DNA from 3 places in the Pontibacillus salicampi genome. Region 1 is predicted to be linked to each of the others. Evidence: riboswitches for the same ligand, from Rfam matches in the RefSeq annotation. Region 1 holds a riboswitch; each other region holds the start of a gene.
What was found. Region 1 has a riboswitch for S-adenosylmethionine ahead of msrA (peptide-methionine (S)-S-oxide reductase MsrA). Riboswitches for the same ligand answer to the same signal wherever they lie in the genome.
Positions count from the first base shown of each region.

Region 1 (7,490 bases):
ACTCTCATATCGAAAATCGCTTAAATATTCCCCGTCTGCTTTAACAATTGCATATGTGGATCCAAGATACGGTTCGGAAGGTTTTTTCGCTTTTCCTACTGCAAACCTATTCTCTTTCATCGGGACGATATCGTTAAATTCGGGCTCTATAACCATATTCCCTTTTCGATCAATTACACCATAATAATAAAGATAGTCGTCTATTCTATTAATGATTGCCCTTTGCTCATAAAAGCGTTGTGCCCCATCAAACTGAGGCTCTACTACTATTCTTCCCTTCTCGTTAATGTACCCATACTTTCCTCCAGAGTCACGCTGGAAAGCTAGAAGTCCATCGCCTCTTGCTCCGACGTAGGGATATAGATAAGAATAAAGTACACTGCCGTTCCGGTTTATCAAAGCAAAATCATTTTCCCTCACCTTCACCAATGCTTTTTTTTCTTGAAAATCATCTGCAGACAAATAAATCGGACGGAGGGCTTCCTGTCCTTGTCTATCTAAATATCCGTACCTAACTCCACTTTCTGTGTCTTTATTAAACACAGCCATTCCATTCTCATACCGGCCAATGTATGGATAGGGCGTAGAAGTAAGGAGGGTACCTTCTTCATTAATCACCCATGTTCCTTTGGAATTAGAAGCAGATGCACGTTCTTCGCTAAAGGATGAAATATAATCATATTGTGGCTTTACGATGAAAGAGCCGGTTGTATCCAATACTCCATAAAGTCCATCCACCTCTACGATAGCTAACCCATTCTTCTGAAAATCACGTGCCTGATTAAATTGAGGATCAATTACGAATAACCCTTTAACATTAATATATCCCCATTTCTCTCCTGTGACAGTTTGCATCGCTGCTGGATATAGCTTTTGATGCATATCAGTCTCCTTCTTTCCTTAGGCATTTTACCTATAGTATATGAGCGATACATCCATAATGTGCTTCCATTTAACAGAAACAGACAAGAAGGAACGCTTAAAACCAGAAGTAAGACGGCCTATCCATTCATATACATTACAAAGGAGGGAAAAGAGATGGCTACCATACAAGTAAAGGATAACGGCCCCTTATTTATTTCTGGGGATTTTAAGGTGGTCGACGCAGAAGGACATTCATTTACAACTAAAAAATTATGCTCTTTATGCAGATGTGGATTATCGGATAAGAAGCCCTTCTGTGATGGATCCCATAAAGGTCAATTCCAAGATGAAGCTCGAGCTTAAAATGGAGCACAAAAAAACCTGGCGCTGCTTCGCCAGGTTTTTATCTAGGATACTTCTACACTACGGAATAATAATCCCACCTTAGAAGCCACCCCTTCAATATATACTTCCGCTTCAGAGGGAATCGTCACGGAGCCCTTCCATTGCAATTCCCTCCCGTTTAAGTGTTTAGAGCGATGAGATGCAAACACCCATAACACCTTTTCCCCTTTAATAAAGGCTGTCCATAACCATTCTTCCTCAATGGTAGAACTAATGCCAATCAAGGTATGGCTCGCTCTTCTGTTTTGGCTTTTCTCAATGGACTTCAACTGATGTATCAACTTCATCCACTCCCATGTAGCTTTTAGGAGCAGTATGCACAGTTTCCTTCCCTCTTATCCATTGAACAATAGCAGATTAAGAGGAACTGCTTTGAGAATAAACAACCTCTTCAAACGGCTGGACGATTACAAAGCCCTCTCCAGAAAATTTCATTTGAATGGATTCTCCGCTGCCACGTCCAATAAATGTTTTAAAGGAAACATCCGTTTTAAATTCTGGTTCAAGATGTCCAGACCATGCTACCGTAGCATTAGGGTCGGTAATAACAGGCTGATCTGGTGTAACCAGTAGGGTAACAGGTTCATAGTGTGTCGTTATTGCAACCATACCACGACCCTCTAGCTGCACGTTAAACAAACCTCCAGACATCATACCGGCCACTTTTTTCATTAAGTGGATGTCCCAATCTAAACCTGGCTCAAAGGCTAACAAATCATTACCGTTTACCGTAATTTTCTCGTTATCCAAATCAAGGATAGTAATCTTCTTACCCTGATCTGCTACATACAATTTCCCGTTACCCGTCGCTTTCATCAAAGAGCTGCCTTCTCCTGATACAGCCTTTTTGAACATTCTGCCTAGGCCATGCTCCATTATACCTTCTCTCTCAAACTTAATATCTCCAGTATATGAAATCATCGACCCTGTCTTAGCCCAAACTTGATCGGATAAATTGATTTCAAGCATCCGAGGTGTTTCTAGTTGAAAATAGTCATTAGCTGATTCATCCTGTTTCGTCTGATTAATAAATTCCTGTATAGAATAATTTCCCATGCTTCTCTCCCCTTTATATGCTTATCCTTCTAATCTTCTACACTTAATGAAAAAGTCCTGTACGTGAACAGGACCCTTCTATTAATGCTTCTATCTAGTTGTTTAATACGATGTAGTCTCCTGAATAGTTCCATCTTTTTTATGGATAACGACTTGTGTACCTTTATTGGACGCAATGTCTTTCGCCCTGTTTATCGCATCCGCTTTGTTGGAAAATGTAGCTGCAGGCTTTTTTGCTTCAGCAGCCTGCACAGCCCACCCATTTTCGTGACTTACTACGTGCTCCCCTTTATCGAGCAGCTCTGGTCGATTCTCATACTGCTGATCTTCAGGATCCCTCTGCTTTAAAGAGGTGTCAGGCTTGTGTCTCATTTCCTCAATTTCATCTTGAGAAGCGTTGTCAAACCATTCCTTCGCTTGTTCCGTTGCGATAGGAATAGCTCTCCCTTCCTCGTAACCCTCATCCAGCATAGCATTAGCAATTTCAATAGTTTTTTTTCGAACTGGCAAATCCAAATTCTTTAAGGAACTAGGATAATTCTCTGTATCCCAAGGCATAACGACCCTCCGTGAACTTTTTTTCTTCTATATTCTTTTCCTTTTTTTAACTCCTCCAAACCTTATGATGCTGCTCCTTGACTTATAACAAATACCAAAGGAAGCGCCTATCGCTTTAGAATCCGTTGATATTCTATAATGTGCCTTTCACAGACGCTCAAAAAAACCCTGACTCTTCGTGTAAGAGAGTCAGGGTTGAGTTAAAGGTTTAATGCACTTGTAAGCCGCTCTAATTGATGGTCTAATTCATCTATTGGAACGAAGCGTGCTTTTCGGAACATTTCCTTTCCATTAACGGAAACGATTAGTACTGGAACAGTGAAAATCTCGTACTCTCCTGCAATGTCAGGAATGTGTTCTGCGTCTACATGTAAGGATTGTACGGAAGAATACTCTAAAAGTAATGCTTCTACTTGCGGTAGAAGGGAGTGACAGACAGAACAGTTAGGTCTTGATATATAAAGAAGAGATATCTCTTCAGATTGAACAAAGGAACGCACTTCTTCTATTGAATTGGCATGTTGCATCGTATCCACACCTTGCACTTTAGATTTGCTCCTATTATACCAATTTACATGGTGCTACGCTTCTTTTTCGCTTACCCCCGTTGGTATTATAAAGCTTAAAATATAATGTGAGGAGGACCCTCACATTATATCCCACAGGAAACAGACCCGTGTTTCTGGAGATATTTCTGATGATATTCTTCTGCGTCATAGAATGGCGCAGCTTTTTTAATTTGTGTTGCTATTGGCAGCTTATATATACCTTTGTCTGACCATTCCTGAATTTTCTCTTCAGCTACTTGCCTTTGCTCATCATCCAAGAAGAAAATAACGGAACGATATTGCGTGCCAACATCTTCTCCCTGACGATTAATTTGGGTAGGGTCGTGGACCTCGAAGAACTGGTCTACTAGGGAAGCATAGCTGATCACAGAAGGATCAAACTCTACCTTTGTAGTTTCCGCATGTCCGGTAACTCCACTTTTCACTAGCTCGTAGGATGGGTTTTCCACTGTACCTCCGGAATATCCTACTCGGGTTGCCGTAACTCCGGTTAACCGTTCAAAAAAAGCCTCTACACCCCAAAAACACCCTGCTCCAAAATATGCTGTTGCCATCTTCATCTCTTCCTTTCTGTATAACGGAAACTTCTTGTTTCAAAGAGATCGACGAGTTTTTTAATGCAAAAAACCCCTCTCTTTATCCAAGAAAGGGGTCGTAAGTTTATCTGTACGATCCTCTCATCTCCCAAGGCTCTCACCTTGCAGGAATTGGCACCGTTTCGGTTAAGACACATAGTCTTAAAGAATGGTTGCCGGGCATCAAAGGGCCAGTCCCTCCGCCTCTCTGGATAAGAAGTTATGCGTTATGAATATTTTTGTTAATCAATATAATACACTCATTTGGTAGCGAAGTAAAGGATTTTAACTTACTTCTTCCAGTATATGAATGCAGCTGCATTAGCATGCTTAAAACAAACATATATAAAGCCTGCCATCCCGACAGGTGGTTAAGTTCCCGCAGTCGTATAAAACGATTTGGGATGGCATTACACATAAACTATCACATTCTGAGTAAAAAGAAAAATAAATCTACCCAGCCCCATGAAATTTGTTATTTTTCGAATATTACTCATTCTCAATCCTTTAGAATGTGTTATCCTAGCACTATCTTATACAAATAATGATAAAAAGGAGCAATGCCCTTATGTTTAACACAATCTCCACTGACAAAGCACCCGCAGCAATCGGACCTTATTCTCAGGCCGTTGATCTTGGTAATCTTTTATTCATTTCTGGCCAAATTCCTTTAGATCCTAATACGCAGGCATTTGTTTCAAGTGATGTGAGAGAGCAAGCAGAGCAAGTCATGAAAAATGTTGGCGCGATATTAAGTGAAGCTGGTTTAGACTACAAGCACATCGCAAAAGCCAATATTTATTTAGCAAATATGGAGGATTTCCAAGCAGTAAATGAAGTGTACGCTAGCTTCTTAAGTGAACCATACCCTGCTAGAGCAGCTATCGAGGTAAGCGCATTACCAAAAGGTGCAAAAGTAGAGATAGAAGCTATTGCTGTGAAAGAATAGTGCGTTGCGTAAATTATTATTGCAATGAAGACATTTTGCCAGCTGAAAATCTTTTTAAGTGCTTGTAGAACAACCGGTTATGTTCTACAAGCTTTTTTAATCTTCATCCTTAACGTCCATATCCTCAGGAATGGGTTCATTAAGGTATTCTTGTATTTGCTTCCGATAGCGTTCGATTTGTTCAAAATACTGCTGAAACTGGTCTTTATAAATAAGATATTGCGTTCCGTCATGCAGGGCTCGAATACGTCCCTTAAACACCATTTTTTCTACGTATTCTTCGGGAAGCTCTAAATATTCTGCTGTTTCTTGAATGGTTAAATACATGGAAACATTCTCCCTCTACTTTGCATTTTTGTCCATATGTGGAAATGGAAGATCGGTATCCACTGAGCCAGTAATGAACTTGTCTTCAACATTCAAGCCTTCCAGCCAGGCTTTGAAATCAAATACTATCGGCTCTTTGTCTCCGCCCAGAGCAAACCACACCTTTCCCTCCTTCGGGAAATAAGCAGCTGTATGAATGGTTCCTGCCCAGTTTTGATATTCATCTGAGAATACACCTCTGTCAGAATCATTCAACAGGCGAAATGCCTCATAAGCTGAAGGTTTATGCTGTCTTGCCGCCTCCATTGTTTCCAGCCGGCGATACGAATCGACGAGATAATTTCGATTTTCTTCCTTCATATGCTCGAAATGGTTAGTGCACGTATTAGATTCCCTAACCTTTACGCCCCTTGGTGTCGTTTCAATCACATATGTTTTTCCGCTACGGTCCAATACGATATAACTAAAGGAATGGCGGTGAGGTATCTCCTTCAGCATTGATATCGCTTCCTCTACATCCGCACACGATTCTAGAATCAAACGGCCAATCATACAGCAAATAAACCCGATTCCAGGTTTTTTACGATGCATAAAATTATATCCAAGCGCAAGCCCCTTCTCGTTCATTCCATCCATTCGCCCTGTAATCCGTTGGGAAGGACCAATTATAGCATAGCCTTGGTCCGTTGGCTGAAATAATACGTATCGCCCTTCGTATGTTTTCGGCTGATAATCGTAATTACGAACCATGTAATCGTCCCCAGTTAAAATAGAGCACCCTGATTTCACATAGTCTAGTCGATAGCCTCCAAATTCCATCATTACTCGCTCCATGCTCCATCCTAGCGCATCTCTTATCCCGATTAGCTCCTCCCAAACACCAGGAGCGAAACGGGTGATAGCATCTTTTACTTCCTCTTCCTCTACTGAAAATCTAGGCTTACGAAGCTTCCATTGCTTTTCTCGATTTTGTACTGTTAACGAATTCCGCATTTCTTCCCCTTGCCTTACCCCAAAATCATAATGGGATCCGCGAAATTGTATTATGTCACTATATATGTCCTTCATGCTCTACCCCTTAATCTTCTTGTTTGTTGTTCCTTTCCAGAATAACCGATTACTTCTCTGTCACGCAAAGCCCTGAAGTCCTGGAGGATGTTTAGGATTTTGTCTCTTTACCATTCAAAAAGTCACAGTTCATGAACTGTGACTTTTATAACCATTTCATGCGGATCATACCTATCCAGAAGTAAAAATCCTATTGTCTTCATAATTCTGCTATTAAGTACTCATACGAGTCATTTTGGAATACCTGTATAGTCCGAACAATGATACAAGTAGGTAGCCTGCCAAAATAGCGCATCCTCCTAACACTAGGTCTTGGTTTTCATATCCCATGGAAGCATCGAAGTATTGAATACTAAAACGATAAATGAAGGAGAATGGAAACACAATGCCGAAATCAGCACCCAGCAAAATAGTGGTCACAAAGATGGAGGCTACCCCCGCAATCACCACGGACAAAATATTTCTTGTACTAAACGCAAGCAGAGCTGCCAACGGCACAATGAGAATGGTTAAGCCGGAAAATAGCATAGAGGTTAGAAACCTCGTAATCAGACCTCCAAAGCCAATGTCGAACAAAGATCCAATCGTCAGAGTGTGAAGAGCATGATTCAAGAATGATGTAGCCATTAACAGTATCGAACAGGCTAGCACCTTAGATAGCAACAAACTGAAATTATGGTAAGGATACGAAATCCAGTTCAGTGTCGTTTTATTTTGAAATTCAGTATAGAAAAAGAACCCTGCAAAGATAAACACTAACGTAGGGAATAAAATGGCATACTGATTAAATACAAAGAAATAATATTTCTCCGCATCCATCCCTCCTGCCATCAGCATCATTCCCCCTGTGTTGATAAAGTAAGGCAGGAAGCTCAATACTAATATGACATAGACCATTTTCAACCGTTTCATTTTCATCAATTCATTACGAATAAGCAACTTCATTTTCTTCACCCTTTTCCAATAGTTTTAAATATAAATCCTCTAACGTAAGTTCAAATACTTCCAGCATGATGGTTGGAACTTGATGTTGTTCCAAAAGATTCTCAATTTCTTTTTGCGAAAGAGGGGAAACAAATTCCAACTCATCTTTACCTGTGTACACCTCATGTCCTTGAC
Region 1 covers NZ_JBHLTP010000005.1:39,724-47,213, forward strand. Annotated here, with positions in the region: gene ACFFGV_RS08260 (WG repeat-containing protein) at 1-882, opposite strand, end outside; gene ACFFGV_RS08265 (CDGSH iron-sulfur domain-containing protein) at 1,039-1,227, shown strand; gene ACFFGV_RS08270 (hypothetical protein) at 1,272-1,550, opposite strand; gene ACFFGV_RS08275 (AIM24 family protein) at 1,627-2,325, opposite strand; gene ACFFGV_RS08280 (DUF2188 domain-containing protein) at 2,428-2,883, opposite strand; gene ACFFGV_RS08285 (thioredoxin family protein) at 3,084-3,410, opposite strand; gene msrA (peptide-methionine (S)-S-oxide reductase MsrA) at 3,536-4,006, opposite strand; SAM riboswitch class I at 4,127-4,246, opposite strand; gene ACFFGV_RS08295 (RidA family protein) at 4,596-4,976, shown strand; gene ACFFGV_RS08300 (excisionase family DNA-binding protein) at 5,073-5,303, opposite strand; gene ACFFGV_RS08305 (C45 family autoproteolytic acyltransferase/hydrolase) at 5,319-6,371, opposite strand; gene ACFFGV_RS08310 (ABC transporter permease) at 6,585-7,316, opposite strand; gene ACFFGV_RS08315 (ABC transporter ATP-binding protein) at 7,297-7,490, opposite strand, start outside.

Region 2 (7,490 bases), on a different contig from region 1:
CGTGTTGTTAATTTTAATGTTTCATTTCCATATCTGTTAGCGATATCGTCCATAACAAGCCACTGCTCCGGTGTCGCAACTCCGCCTGGAGTTCGAACTCGTATCATAAATTGGTAGGCTGGTTCTAGTTTTTTCTGCTTTCGCTCATTTCTCACATCTCGATCATCTTGCATGTAGCTTCCGTGGAATTTTAATATTTTTGTATCTTCGTCCGGAATACTGGCCGTAATTCTGTCCGCAAAGCTTTCCTCAAGCGTTCCACGTAAATAATTACTTTCTGTTTTAATGTGCTCCATTGCACTAGGAGGGCCGTGCTCTGTATGCTTCTTATCTGTAGACATCATACTACTCCTTTCAAGTTAGAATCTTAGTACACGTCACGTTGATAGCGTTTATCTTTTCTAAGCGTGGTGAGATACTCTTCTGCTTCTTCTTCACTCATGTTCCCTTCTTGTTCTAATACTGTTCGCAATGCTTTGTGTACGTCTTTAGCCATGTATGTTTCATCTCCACAAACATATACATGTGCCCCGTTCAAGAGCCATTGATATACGTCCTTACTTTTTTCAAGTATTCTGTGCTGCACATACACTTTCTCTTCTGTATCTCTGGAAAAGGCTACGTCCATTCGTGATAAGACTCCATCCTTTAACCATTTCTGCCATTCAATCTGATAGAGGAAGTCGGAAACAAAATGCTGCTCTCCAAAGAATAACCAAGTCTCTGAAGCGGATTCTTTTTCTTCCAGCTCCTCAAGGAATGCTCGATATGGAGCAACACCTGTGCCTGCGCCAATCATTATAACTGGTGCGTCTTGAGTTGGAAGCTTAAAATTCGGATTTTTCTGTACAAATATTGGCAGAGAATCACCTGGCTCTGAGCGCTCTGCACACTGGACAGAGCAAACGCCGCTTCTAGCTCTGCCGTGAGCATCATACCTAAGGGCCCCAATGGTTAGATGAACTTCATCCGGATTTGCAGCACCACTGCTAGCAATAGAGTATAACCTTGGTGGTATTTTCCTCAATAGGTTCACGAAGTCTGTAGGCGTTAGTGTCCATGGACCAAAATCTTTAAGTACATCGATAAGGTCCCTGCCATACATGTAGGTTTTCAGCTCTTCGTTTTGCTCCTCTTGTAACAGGGATTGCAGTTGTTCATGCTCTGTAAACTCCACCATCTTCCTTAATACAGGTTTCGTTACACTAGTGATTTCATAAACCTTTGTCAATGCATAGTGAAGAGGTTTCGTACTTCCTTCTTTATCGACTGGAACAGGCTGCTCTGCATCCCACTCCATTACATCTATTAATGTTTGAACTAATATCGGATCATTTTCAGGGAAGATACCAACTGCATCTCCTGGTTCATAAGTAATCCCTGAACCTTCCAAATCTAACTCAAGGTGACGAGTTTCCTTGTTAGAGCCCCGCCCATTTAAATAAATATTTTCTAGTATTTCAGCATGATATGGGTTACCTCGAGAATGTACAGCCTCGTCTTGTAGTGGTTTTGCCTCATCTGGCTCCTCTATTGATGCAGATGAAGGTGCCTCTACAACAGAAAGTACGGAGGAGAACCAAGCTTCAGCGGGCTCATCAAAATCTAAATCACAATCGACTCGTTCTGCGAGACGTTCTCCGCCTAACGCCTCTAATGTTTGATCAAAATCAATTCCGGTCTGACAAAAAAATTCATAAGAGCTATCACCAAGTGACAAGACAGAGAAACGCACGTCTTCTAATTGAGGCGCTCTCTTTCCACGCAGAAATTCATAAAATGATAATGCATTATCCGGGGGATCGCCATCCCCATGGGTACTAGTAATAATAAGAAGATCCTGTACCTTTTTCACATTTTTCGGTTTCATTTCATCCATGGAGGAGACAGTTACAGGAACATCCTTACCTTGTAGTCTATTACCAAAATCCTCTGCCAGCGCCTGAGCATTACCTGTTTGAGAGCCATATAAAATGGTTACCTCCCGTAACGGTACAGCAGATGCCTGATTATTTGCTTCCTCTGACCCCACCGCTTCACCTTCGGCTGGAACCTCGGTAACTGCAAGGTATCCGCTGAGCCATAATTTTTGTTTTTCATTTAATGAAGGAACAAGTTGATTTAATAGATCCGCCTGCTCTTTCGTAAAAGGACTATTTGATACTTGAAATGCCACCATACTCACCTCTCAGATTCATAATTTCACTAAGCTTTTCCATTGGTAACCTCATTATTCTTCTCAAAACACCCTAATCCAAGCAGTTTAGTTGGTTTTTTAAGTTAAAAGCAACCTGTGCTTCCACACACAGGATTACCTACTGCTATTTCATTTCCAAAACAAAAATACCTCTCTACCTAAAGCAAGAAGAGAGGGGAACATTTTTATGTATTCACAGCTCTTCTTATCTTTACAAGTACGATGGCACCTGCTGGAATTGGCACAGTATCCTTCTTCATAAAAATGACCCGTTGCCGAGGCTTCACCGGGCCAGTCCCTCCACCTCTCGAGATAAGAAAACATATATTAACTTTGTTAAATAATATGGATTACTGAAAATCTTATGCCTAATTTTAAGAAATGTCAATATATTATGATAAAATTCCTCTCATAAAATAAAAGAAAAGAAGAGAGCAGACTGCTTCAGCCAGCTCTCTTCCCCTTTCGTTCTAGTCTAATAGATTCACAACTTTTTTCACTGCATGCTTTTTCACTATACCGCCTGAAACCTTCACATGGTCTACTACTGTCTGATCACCAAACTCTGTTAAGAAGTGGGCCATTTCTTCCGTAACTTGATTTTTAATAAGCACCAAAGGCGCTTTGGAAGAGACCGCTAGAGAAGAAGCAGTTAACGCATCCGGAAAATTCTTACCCGTTGCAACAACGACTGTATCCGCTGGTGTATCTGCTCTGAACTGTTGAAGAAGCTTCACTAGCGTACCGTAGCGATCGGCTCCAGCAATTCTCTGCACCAGTTTATCTCCATTTTGTTTATGAATTTTGTCATACACCTTATTATCAATAACACCTGTTCCACCCGTAACCACTACTTGCTTATCTGCTAGGTAATTCAATGCTTCATTAGATACCTTCTCTTGCTTGGTTAATAGGATTGCCCAATCATCCGCTGCAGCGATAGGGGCAGCAGAGAGTGCATCTGCATATTTTTCTCCTGACGCAACAAACACTCCGTTTACCTCATCTAATGCATCTACAATTGCCTCATTTGTTTCATATCGATTATCCCCATGAATTCTTGTCACACTATAGGACTGTTGAGTTAAAGCCGTTTCTATAGCAGGGCTCACTGCTCCTGGTCCTCCAACAATGATAACCTCTTCTGCCTTAAGTCTTTGCAGTTCGTTCATCACTTCTTTGTTTAATTGCTTATCCGTTAGTAAGAGCGGTGCGTTTCCATATTGAGCTGCCAGTGGACCCGCTGACAATGCATCTGCAAAATCGCTTGATGTAGAAAGTACAACCGTTTTGAGCTGCTTATCCTTTGCAAATCCTTTTGGATAAAGGTCCTTCGATATCTCCACTGCCGTCTCTACCCTATTAGAACCTGCTAGCTCCTCCACTTCCACTTTGTGGTCATTGCTAACAATTTGAACTTTGGAAGTATGATATCCTTGCTCGTCCTTCTGTGGATCATACCCCCTCTCTATATTACCGCTAGCATCTACAGAGAACCAATTGATCATCGTAGATTCTGTTATAGTTAAAGTTTCTGCATCTCCTCTAATTCCATCTACTTGAATCGCTTTCGATTCCAATGTCGGCTTCGAGCCATCCATCGTGTAAAAGACGGTCGCAGGTTCGCTTGTTTCAAAGCTGACCTCTACAGCTCCCTTATATCTCCCGCTGCCTGGGAGCATGTTAGAAGTAGGGCCCTCCTTATCCTCCCCATACTTATTTGCAACTTCCATTAATCCGATTAGCCCATTTGAGAATTCCATCGCCTCTTCATATCCTTCTGCAAATTCCGGCTGGAATCCTACTAGTTCCCATTTGTTTTCCTCTGCGTTCCATAAATCCGCACCAACTTCAAAATTCCACGTGTAAATTCCTTTATCATACCAAAGGTTATCTGCGGAGTTTCCTGCCGCAGAATATAATACATCAGGTATCGGACCTGTTCTGCTTGGAAGAATGACGGTTCCTCGGTGCTTCTGAATCTCTTCTAAAATATGTCTGGATGCAGACCAGAAATAAGCTTCTTCCCCAGCGGTAGGACGTGGAAGCGTTTCTCTAGTTTCCGGCTTGTATGCTCCTGGCGGCCACATAAAATAACCACCATAGCTGTGTATGTTCATAGCAAATTTTATGTTGTCGTATTGATTAGCGAGCCAATCAAGGTTTTGTGCCTCCGGTTCCGAAAGCTCTTCTGGGCCAGCAAACCCATAGCTTGTACAATCAGTAGAAGCACCTGCATATCCGTCATATACAGACCCAACTGGGTGATTACGATTTAAATCTACACCCCAATAATTTCTAGCATTAGGATCTGTATAGGTGCCGTCTTTACAATAATTAGTCATGTTCTTCCGCTGCCAATTATAGTCATAGAAACTGTAATGTCCTCCGTCAGGATTTACGGTCGGAACAATGAAAATATCAAGGTTATCTAGTAATTCTTGTGTATCTTTATCATGCTGATAGTTTCTTAGTAATCGCTCCGCTGTCTCAATACTCACGAGGGGAGTAACCCATTCTCTAGCGTGTTCTTGGGAATAGGCTAAAACGCCAACCTTTGAACCATCCCGCTGTTTTCCTATTCTAATAGCTTTAACCAGATAAGGGTCATGGGTTACTTCATCAGGAGCACTTAAGCTATCTGTTAGTGTAGACTCCACCTCTTCAGCGATCCCTTTTCCTTCATTGTCGCGATATGTAGAAGCTTCTACTAAATCGCTGGCATTCTCATTTATTCCCTTTACTACATCATTAGCTGTGCTAATTGCCTTTCCATCCTTATCAGTTGCAAGGTTAACTATGATGTGATTACTGTTAACCTGTATAGATAACGGAGCATCCGCTTTTTCAGAAGCTTGGTGAGTCACTTTAATATCATTTCCACCTTCATGCCCGTAGGATTTGGATGTTACCACAACGGCAGTGTCTGTTTGCTCACCAAGAATAGCTTGACTATGCCTCCGATACCCATTTGTTTTATATGGCATCTCAATAATCTCAGCCAACTTAGGGAACTCTCTTGCTAATTGTTCCATTCGATTAGTTATTTCAGTAGGAGTCATATAGTGGTCAATAAATCCGGTGGCATAGTGATCATCCTTCACTGGCTTTCCATCTCCAAGCCAATTATTCACTTCATGAGTGGAAAAGCCACCAAGATTACTGGATATTTTCACCTTATCTGGTCTATAGTCAACAGGTACTAGAAAAGAATGATACATATACGTATTTTCATCTGATTTTCTCGACAGCGTGGCACTTCCTCCGTCACCTATTTTTGTGCCAGCACCTTTATCCCAAGAGCCAGTTAAAGCAACACTGGCAGCATCACCTGCACTAGTTTTCGCCTCGACGTATAGAAATGACCCATCTTGATTTGTAAAATAATCTGCTCGAATAACATCTACACGGTCAACAGTAGAAAGTAATTCGGCTTCCTTTTCCGCAGCCTGCTCTCTTTCCTTCTTAATTTTATTTATCTCTTCTTTCGTAGTGACCGTGGTGGTTTCAAACCCTTGCTCTTGTAAGTCTTTAAGCTGTGATGGAGTAACTAATACATCCATTTCATAGCCATCCCCATGTTCATGTAAATGTTCCATCACATCTGCCCCAGTTGCTATTAACTTGTCAAGCTCATCCCGATCCTCCAAATGAATACGAACCAGGTCCGCCTTCTCTTCCACGATTTTTTCCGACTTAGTCGTACTAGCAGTAAGCTTTGAAGAAGGTCCATAAGGGAATAGCGCAGCTAACATTAATACGAAAATAAGCCCGACACTAGCATACTTTCTATTCATCAAATACATCCACCTCCGGTATTTTATAGCTCCTATTCTTCCCTCCTTCCAACTATTTCGGAGCACGAAATAAGTATAATAGAATTCGTTGAAAAAAATTGTCGAAATAATCAATAAATTAAAGAAAAAAAGAAATCCATTCCTAAGCACTACATCACAGACTTAGAAATGGATATATATTACTATTCACTATACACCTATTCATTAAGTTGAATAAAATAGGTCAGGAAGGCACTTTTTGGCTCCATTTTCTTTTATAAACAATACTTTTAACCACTTTATTCAAAAGTACTGTAATCCCTAACAAAAACAAGATAGTCCAAATCATCGACAAAAGCCATGTCAGCCATTCAAAAGGAATCATTGTAGCAATGAGGCCATTCACACCCATAACCCCAGCCGTGGTAATTGCTACACCAGCCATAAAGATAAGTAAGATCGCCCCTACTTGCCATATTCGCAGCTTTCTAATTTCCTCCCATTGCATGGTACAAATTCCAACAATAGTAGCACCTAGAGAAATAAAATGAAGCCATGGATAGTCCCATACCCAGCTTGAAATGGAACAAACTGCTATAATCCCTAACATACTACTGATGATTTTAAATTTCATATGTATTCCCACCTTCAGTGTAAAATGGATAAAGTAATTATAGGAAATCGACTAATAGTAACTATTTCCATTAACCATCATCTTATCGAAACAAGCTTGTAATGACTAGTCCCAAACCGTTTATAAACAAAAAAGCAGCCTTTTGTCTCATAGGCCGCTTCCCTATTCATTACTCATCCCAAAATAGGTCATCCAATGTCTTATTTAACGTCTTACAAATAGAAAGACACAGCTGCAAGGTAGGATTGTATTTCCCCACTTCAATTAATCCAATGGTTTGTCTAGAAACTCCCACCTTCTCTGCCAGCTGCTGCTGTGATAAATCATGTTCTACTCGAGCCATTTTCAATTTTTTATTTTTCATTTTATCCATCACCGCTTATGCTCTATATCGTCATCCTGCTCTTCTGTAGCACTCGTATTTACCGCATCACTTTTTCGTTTAGCTAAACCGTATGGTAATACTATTATTAAAAACATTACAGGAAGATAAAAAGCTAAAGTTCCAAAGAACACAATTAAGAAATAGTACACCAATTCCGATCTAGTATCTGAAAATAGGATGGAATTCGTTGTTGCAAACACTAACGCAAGGAATACCCCTATGAAAACACTGAATATGACGGTCTTCGTATTCATATTCAGCTTATTTGTCCTATCATGTAATTCTACCTCATCTGACAATATCCCTAGCATTGCCGACCTCACCAAATAGTACACACTACTTGCAGCTAGGATAATTATTTCCGTAGTTGCATGTTCATTCGGATTGTTGCTTACTAGAAGCTTGTACCCAGATGACAATAGACATATAGCAATAATTATTACATATATTTCTCGATAAATCTTATTTTGCAGGTTTACAATTCTTTCATCCTGCTGT
Region 2 covers NZ_JBHLTP010000003.1:443,572-451,061, reverse strand. Annotated here, with positions in the region: gene cysI (assimilatory sulfite reductase (NADPH) hemoprotein subunit) at 1-341, opposite strand, end outside; gene ACFFGV_RS03690 (assimilatory sulfite reductase (NADPH) flavoprotein subunit) at 368-2,176, opposite strand; SAM riboswitch class I at 2,400-2,516, opposite strand; gene ACFFGV_RS03685 (cell wall-binding repeat-containing protein) at 2,668-5,994, opposite strand; gene ACFFGV_RS03680 (hypothetical protein) at 6,218-6,607, opposite strand; gene ACFFGV_RS03675 (helix-turn-helix transcriptional regulator) at 6,777-6,971, opposite strand; gene ACFFGV_RS03670 (DUF6773 family protein) at 6,980-7,490, opposite strand, start outside.
Region 2: linked by a shared signal. The riboswitch ahead of ACFFGV_RS03690 (assimilatory sulfite reductase (NADPH) flavoprotein subunit) and the one ahead of msrA (peptide-methionine (S)-S-oxide reductase MsrA) in region 1 are both predicted to bind S-adenosylmethionine.

Region 3 (7,490 bases), on a different contig from region 1:
AGTTTGGTTGATCCTGATAGGCAAGCTGACTTAGAATCATAGCTTTATAGAATGCATCATAGCCATCGACGTCATTGCTTGGGTCAGCTTCTGCGTAGCCTTTTTGCTGGGCTGCCAGGAGAGCATCTTCAAAAGAATTTTGGTGCTTGGTCATCTGTGTCAGAATATAGTTGGATGTTCCGTTTACGATACCTTGGATACTCTTTATTTGATTTACTTGCAGCATCTGATCAATGGTTCGAATAACCGGGGTGCCACCAGCTGTTGTTGCTTCGTACCCAATCCATACATTATGCTCTTTAGCCAGTTCAAGGAGGTGTGGACCGTAATGGGCAAACATCTCCTTGTTTGCCGTTATCACGTGTGCTCCGTGCTCAATAGCTCGTGTTACATACTGATAGGCAGGCTGTTTTCCAACAATGGCTTCCAGGACAACGTCTACAGGCTGTTGAAAGACTTCTTCAATGTCTGTTGTCACTTGTACAGAATCGGGGAGGTTTCGTTTCTTATTAGAGTCCTTGACAAGAATGCTCGTAATTTCAATTGGCGTACTTAATTTCTTTTGTATATATTCATGGTGGGTATGAAGTGTTTCCCATACACCCTCTCCAACTGTTCCAAATCCTAGTATTGCGACCTTAATCGTCATCTACATCTTCCTTTCTTCCGTATCATCTAAGGTGACAAAGAGAGCCATCCGTTTAACGGCGCTCTCTTTGTGCATCAGTTATACTTTAGTCGTTTCACGGTTATTGTTCGTAGTTCGAATGGACTGTGCAAGACGATAGACACTGTCCGTTTCTAAGTAGGAAATGGAGTAATGGTCTAACTTATCCTTTATATCCTCATCTATAATATGCTGTGTGATAAAAACGGTAGCACTTGGGAATTGTGAGATGGCTTTTTCAACTCCCGTGCTGCTCAAAGCATACACAATATCGGTATGCTCTACCTGTGCCTCGCTGTCAAACAGCAACTGAAACCCTAGTCTTTCTAATTTGGAAAATTCTTCAGGTTTACTTGTACGATCGGCTCCATATACAGTAATTACTTTTGGTCTAGCCTCATTTTCATCTCGATAAAGAGAAGAAGTGAGGATGGTTTCTACAGCTGCTGGTTGTGCTGCACTGCTATATTGGAATCCTGTCGCCTGATATATCGCATGCTCTAAATCTGCAATCAAATCTTCTACAGCTTCTAGTCCAACGGATAAACGGATTAAATCCTCTGTTACTCCTGATTTCTTTAAATCTTCCTCATTCAATTGCTGATGGGTAGTAGTTGCTGGGTGAATGATAAGAGATTTGGCATCGCCTACGTTAGCCACATGAGACCACAGTTTGATATTATCTATAACCTCTCTACCTTCATTCCGGCCACCTTTAATACCGAATACAATCATTGAACCAAACCCATTATGCAAATATTTGCTAGCTAATTCGTAAGAGGGATGATTGCTTAATCCAGGGTAGGATACCCATTCCACACCTGGATGATTTTCGAGATAAGTAGCAATTTGCTCCGCGTTTTGTACATGTCGTTCCACTCGAAGCGGTAATGTTTCGAGCCCTTGCAGTAAATAAAAGGCATTGGTTGGACTTAAGCACGCTCCAATATCACGTAGCAGCTGAACCCTTAACTTAATAGCGAATGCTGCTGGTCCGGCATCGATTCCATAACGAAGACCATGATAACTCTCATCAGGTTCGGTAAACCCTGGGAATTTATCTTGATTCCAATTGAATCGGCCACTATCCACAACAACTCCACCAATAGAATTACCGTGTCCTCCGAGCCATTTCGTTGCAGAGTGAACAACAATATCAGCTCCCCAGCTGATGGGCTTACAAATGTGAGGGGTAGCAAAGGTGCTATCCACAATCAGTGGTATGTGATGAGCATGAGCAACATCTGCTATTGCTTCAAGATCTAGGACATCTAAGCTCGGGTTCCCAATGACCTCAGCAAACACAGCTTTGGTTTTAGACGTAATGGCTTCGTTAAATTTCTCAGGGTCAGTACCATCTACAAATGTTACATGAATGCCGTATTTTGGTAATGTGACAGCAAATAGATTATAGGTTCCACCGTATAAGTTGGTGGAGGCGACGATTTCGTCTCCCGCCTGAGCAAGATTTAGTATGGATAATGTAATAGCAGCCATTCCGGAAGAAGTAGCTACCGCAGCTATCCCATCTTCTAATAGTGCGATTCGCTGCTCGAATGCGTCTACAGTAGGGTTATTAATTCTTGTATAAATATTACCAGGTTCACTAAGTGCAAATAAATTTTGGGCATGGTCTGTGTCGTTAAATACGTATGATGTAGTTTGATAAATAGGTACAGCTCTTGCACCTGCTTCTTTATCAGGGGTTTGGCCTCCATGTAGGCTAAGTGTTTCTAAACGATACGTATGAAATGGTAGTGTCATGGTACAATTCCTCCTTGATTAGATGATGTCTAGGGAAATTGCCTGACAGGTAAGGGAAAAGAGGGGATAATAGAAAAAACCCTCTTCATAAGAAGAGGGTTTATATGTACCGTCCTCCTCTTATCTTCCAGATCCGCATGACCTGTAGGATGTAGCACCTTTTCAAACGATGTTGAAAGGTTGCCGGGCTTCACAGGGCCTAGTCCCTCTGCCGCTCTTGATAAGAGATTAAATTGTCAGTTAGCATTTAGTCATTTACTACTCAAAAGTATAAACGATAGGTCAGTATTTCGTCAACACAATTAATTGACTTATTCGAAAATTTAAAACTGTAATTATGTTCATTGTTTCACAAAGTAAGTCTGTTTGGTACAATATAGGAAATAGCGCTAGGGAGGGGAAATGAAGTGAAACAAAAAATTATTCTATTCGATGGAGTGTGCAATTTCTGTGATGGAGCTGTTCAATTTATTATAAAGCGAGATAAAAAGGAACAATTCTACTTTGCTTCACTGCAAGGAGAGGAAGGGCAACGTTTAGTAGATGAGTACGAGGTGGATAAACAAACAGACAGCATTATCTTATTGGAAAAGAATCACGTTTATACTAAATCTACTGCTAGTTTAAGGATTTTGAAAGAAATGTCAGGCTTATGGAAGCTTTTATATATATTAATAGCAGTGCCTCCTTTTATTCGGAATAAAATGTATGACTTGCTAGCAAGGAACCGATATAAATGGTTTGGGAAGAAATCCGAATGTACACTACCATCTCCTTCGGTTCGGAAAAGATTTTTGGATTAAATACGAAATAAATTCACTGGTCCTCCAAAAGTGAATAGGAATGCTACATTAGAAGGATTGCTGACGACAAGGGATGTCATTTATCTCCTTCTTAGGAGAATAGAAAGGAAAAGGCTTCTTAATCACTATATCTACTTGATTCAAGAGAGCACACAGCCATTATGGTGTATTTTATCTAATCACCAAGGAATAAAAGAGAAGTATGGAATGTCATCATCTTTGGCAATGATAGGTATAACACTATACACATACAAGAGGTGCATTTACGTGGATATTATGATGGATAGTATAAAGGTTATCCTGCGTATTGTAACGATTCTTCCTTTTATGCTTGTAATAGGTCTATATATGGGTAAACGCTCTATAGGAGAACTTCCGGTATTTGATTTTCTTGTAGTGCTTGTTTTGGGAGCTGTAGTTGGTGCCGATATAGCAGACCCGAGTATAGATCATATTCACACCATAGTTGCAATGATTGCGATAGCGATATTACAGAAGCTTATTATAAGGTTGAAATTGAAACATCAAAAGGTTGGGAAGTTACTTACTTTCGAGCCTACAGTAGTAATGTATAAGGGAACCTTCCTTATGGAGAATATGCAGCGTATCCAGTACTCGATTGATAATATTCTACAAATGCTGAGAGAGAAGGACGTATTTCATACAAAGGATGTGGAACTTGCCATTATAGAGGCGAATGGAAGGCTTAGTGTGAAATTATATCCTGCTAAAGAAAGTGTCATTCGGGAGGATATGTCCATTTATACATCTGGTGATAATTACGAAATTCCGGTTATTCTCGATGGGAAGATACAATATGATTTACTGCAGGAAGTAAATAAAACAGAGACGTGGCTGATTGACAAGCTTAATACAGTCGGGGAACATAGCATATCATCTATTTTCTACGCAGCAGTTAACTCTAAGGGGGAGTTAATTATGTCCAAGAAACAGTCACGCATGGATCATGTGCCTCCTTATAAACACTAAGTATGCAATTTGAGTTCCACACTTATACATATATAAGTTCCGCTTAGCCAACACGCTGGCTAAGCATTTTTTTGTAACCCGATCGTTCTAAATACACTAGTAATGCAAATGGTTCTGGTGAGAGCACTTGTGTTCTGTTACTCTGAGTAAAATAAATAAACTCGAACGGGAGGAATAGATATGAGTGAACATAAATATTCAAAAACGTGGAAAATATATAGCAAATGGAATATAGGTTCGGATTTGTCTGAGCTTCCTATTCCCATTCAGGTAATTGGCGAGCAAATGGAAGAATTAAAGAAGCTGGTGGAACAATTAGAAATTACAGCAACTCCTGAGGTAAATACCTTGGAACACACTATTCACACCTTAGAAGAAATAAAAGATAGTCTAGCAGAGATTAGTTCTCTCTTAACCTGTAAACGAGCAGAAAACACACAAGAAGAGGAAACACCACAATGGAAGGAAGCTGTTTCTAGCCTTCGCTTAGATTTTCAATCACAAGCGGACAGATTGTACAAGCTTCTATTCAAATTAGAGGAACCGGTCTGGAAACGTATCCTGGACCAGTTACCACATTACCAATTTATTTTAGAAGAATGGCGAGATAAGGCCGGTAGAGCATTGGGCGAAAGAGTAGAATTTCTATTAGAGGATGGGTACTACTGCTGGGAAGACCTATATCATCAAACAGTAAACGATATGACTATTTACATGGTGATAGGCAAAGAGAACAGAAAGCTAACCATTGCCCAAACTAGAAATTTACGCTCCCACATGATGAAGGATGTTCGGGTACATTCTTTTCAACAATTACATCATGCATTCGAAGATAAATCTAATATCTTTTCCTCCATTCTAAACCGAATTGCTGGAGTTAGGACCCGCTTGTGTGAATTAAGAGCGATAGACACGCCGTTCGACGAAGCTCTTACCAATAACCGTATAAAGAAGGAAACGCTTCAGGTGATGTGGGACGTCATTGAGCGCAACAAACAACCCTTTATAGATTACTTATCTCATAGAGCTAAATTATTTGGCAATCAAACTATGAAGGCGTATGACTTTTGGGCCCCCATTAATAAGGAAGTAGCCTCCTATGATTATGATCAAGGTGTGGATTTTGTTTTGTATAACCTAGAGAGGTATGGAACAAAAATGTCTAACTTCGCTAAAAAAGCGTTCCAGCAACATTGGGTGGAGGCAGAAGACCGTCCTAACAAATCGGCGTATGCTTTTTGTGCAGCCTTTCCATTATCAGGACAATCGAGAGTTTGTATGACATATGGTGGACAAATGACAGATGTGCTAGTGCTTGCCCATGAGTTAGGTCATGCGTTTCACAATGAGGCCCTTAACAACGTATCACCCGTATTAAGAGATTATCCTATGACTCTAGCAGAGACAGCTTCTACCTATACAGAGATGATAATGCTGCGTGCCGCCTATCAGGAGGCAGCTTCCAAAGAACAGCAGCTCTTCTTATTAGAAGAGAAGCTAAAGCGAAGCGTCATGAATTTTATGGAAATCCACTCTAGGTATTTATTTGAGTCGAAACTATATGAAGAAAGAAAACAAGGATACATTCCAACCCGTCGCTTGAACACAATTATGGAGGAGTCTTTCAATAAAGGCTATCTCGGTTCCATAGACCATCTCTCTCCTTATGCATGGGCTACTATACCTCATTACTTTAAAACGGAGGCACCCTTCTATAATTTCCCTTATACATTTGGATATTTATTTGCAATGGGGATTTATGCTGAAGGAGAGCAGGAAGGAGAAGAGTTTGAGTCGAAATATGTCGCTTTACTCGAAGATTCTGGTCGGATGTCTGTAGAAGAGTTGGCTATGAAGCATTTAGGTGCGGACATAACACAAGAAAGCTTCTGGGAGAATGGAATGCAACGATGTATTCAGGATGTGCAAGATTTTATACATATAAGTGAACAAGTATATAACACATCTCCATAGACAAGGCCCTTTTTTTTCATAAAACCTATTCATTTCAAAGATAGATGGAGTTGTTGCTGGAAATTTGGAATAATGAACACTAACTAAGTCGGAAGATACGATGAATTCACACCTGTCAGAAGGGGGGAGGGATTCTTTGTTCAACAGATGAACTAGAACCCCTCCAAAATAAAGAAAAAATCAACCATGTGGGTTTACTAGAAATAGAATGGTAACATTTATTATTTGTTTACCGAGCAGGTGGTATGATTAAAGCACACACCTGTTTTCTTAGGAGTGGACATGAAAATAGACAGCAATTCCTGATGAAAGAATACCTAAGCATAACAGGCTCCATAGGACTAGTTTGTCAAAGCGAGAATAGAGATTGGTTAGAATAAAGTAAAGAGGAGTCATGGAGGCGAGTGTTATGTATGCTTCTGTTAGCTCCTTATTGGTGTAGGAACCTGATTTCCAAATAAAGTATAAAATCCATGCGGCTACTCCTATTAATCCAAGAACATTCATGAACTTTTTATCCATGTCTTCTCCTGAATGCCGGTAATAGGAGGGATACAACATAGGTTCGTATAGTCGGCCACCCCTTTCTGTTAGGTATTGTCCCACTTCACATCCTTAAGCTCTTCCTTCTGACGTCTAAGCTTAGTGTATCACTTCATTTTCATTTTTTCATTAGTAGGCATTTATACAAATCATTGCAAAGGAACAGGTCAATTCGTCTATTTGTGGTGGGAGAGTAATATATGAAAAGTCGGAACTTAAAGAAGTATTTTTTTATGATCATTGGTCACATTGGGCTGTTATTTCTAGGATTAGGTATGATGAGATATTTTGTTGTTTTTGAAGATTCCGTAGGACAATGGCTTATTTTATTTGGAATACTATTTGTTAGCAACTTAATAGGATTTTTAGAGCATAAAGCAGGAGTTACCACCAAAGAATCCTTGATAAGCTCCACTTTACTAGTAATTGTCTTTATACTAGTAACCGTATTTTTTTCTTTTAATATTACCTGTTAAGGCTGTTTTACTTCGAAAAAATAAAAATACCCCTGAGTACCTGACTTAGGGGTATGGTGTACTGTTAGTTATAGCAATTTCTTCCCTGCTTCTCCATTGATGGAATAGCTTACGGTAAGCTTGGCACTTATGGAGTGAGAAACAGAACAGTACTTGTCCTTCGATAATTCGATAGCTCGTATTACCTTATCCTCGGGCAATTCTCCCTCAAGAGCATAATGGATGTGGATGTCTGTAAATTTACGTGGATGCTCTTCAGCGCGGTCTCCTTTA
Region 3 covers NZ_JBHLTP010000003.1:596,022-603,511, forward strand. Annotated here, with positions in the region: gene ACFFGV_RS04460 (homoserine dehydrogenase) at 1-649, opposite strand, end outside; gene ACFFGV_RS04465 (O-acetylhomoserine aminocarboxypropyltransferase/cysteine synthase family protein) at 728-2,431, opposite strand; SAM riboswitch class I at 2,549-2,658, opposite strand; gene ACFFGV_RS04470 (thiol-disulfide oxidoreductase DCC family protein) at 2,839-3,234, shown strand; gene ACFFGV_RS04475 (DUF421 domain-containing protein) at 3,511-4,224, shown strand; gene ACFFGV_RS04480 (M3 family metallopeptidase) at 4,405-6,198, shown strand; gene ACFFGV_RS04485 (hypothetical protein) at 6,469-6,720, opposite strand; gene ACFFGV_RS04490 (hypothetical protein) at 6,942-7,217, shown strand; gene ACFFGV_RS04495 (OsmC family protein) at 7,286-7,490, opposite strand, start outside.
Region 3: linked by a shared signal. The riboswitch ahead of ACFFGV_RS04465 (O-acetylhomoserine aminocarboxypropyltransferase/cysteine synthase family protein) and the one ahead of msrA (peptide-methionine (S)-S-oxide reductase MsrA) in region 1 are both predicted to bind S-adenosylmethionine.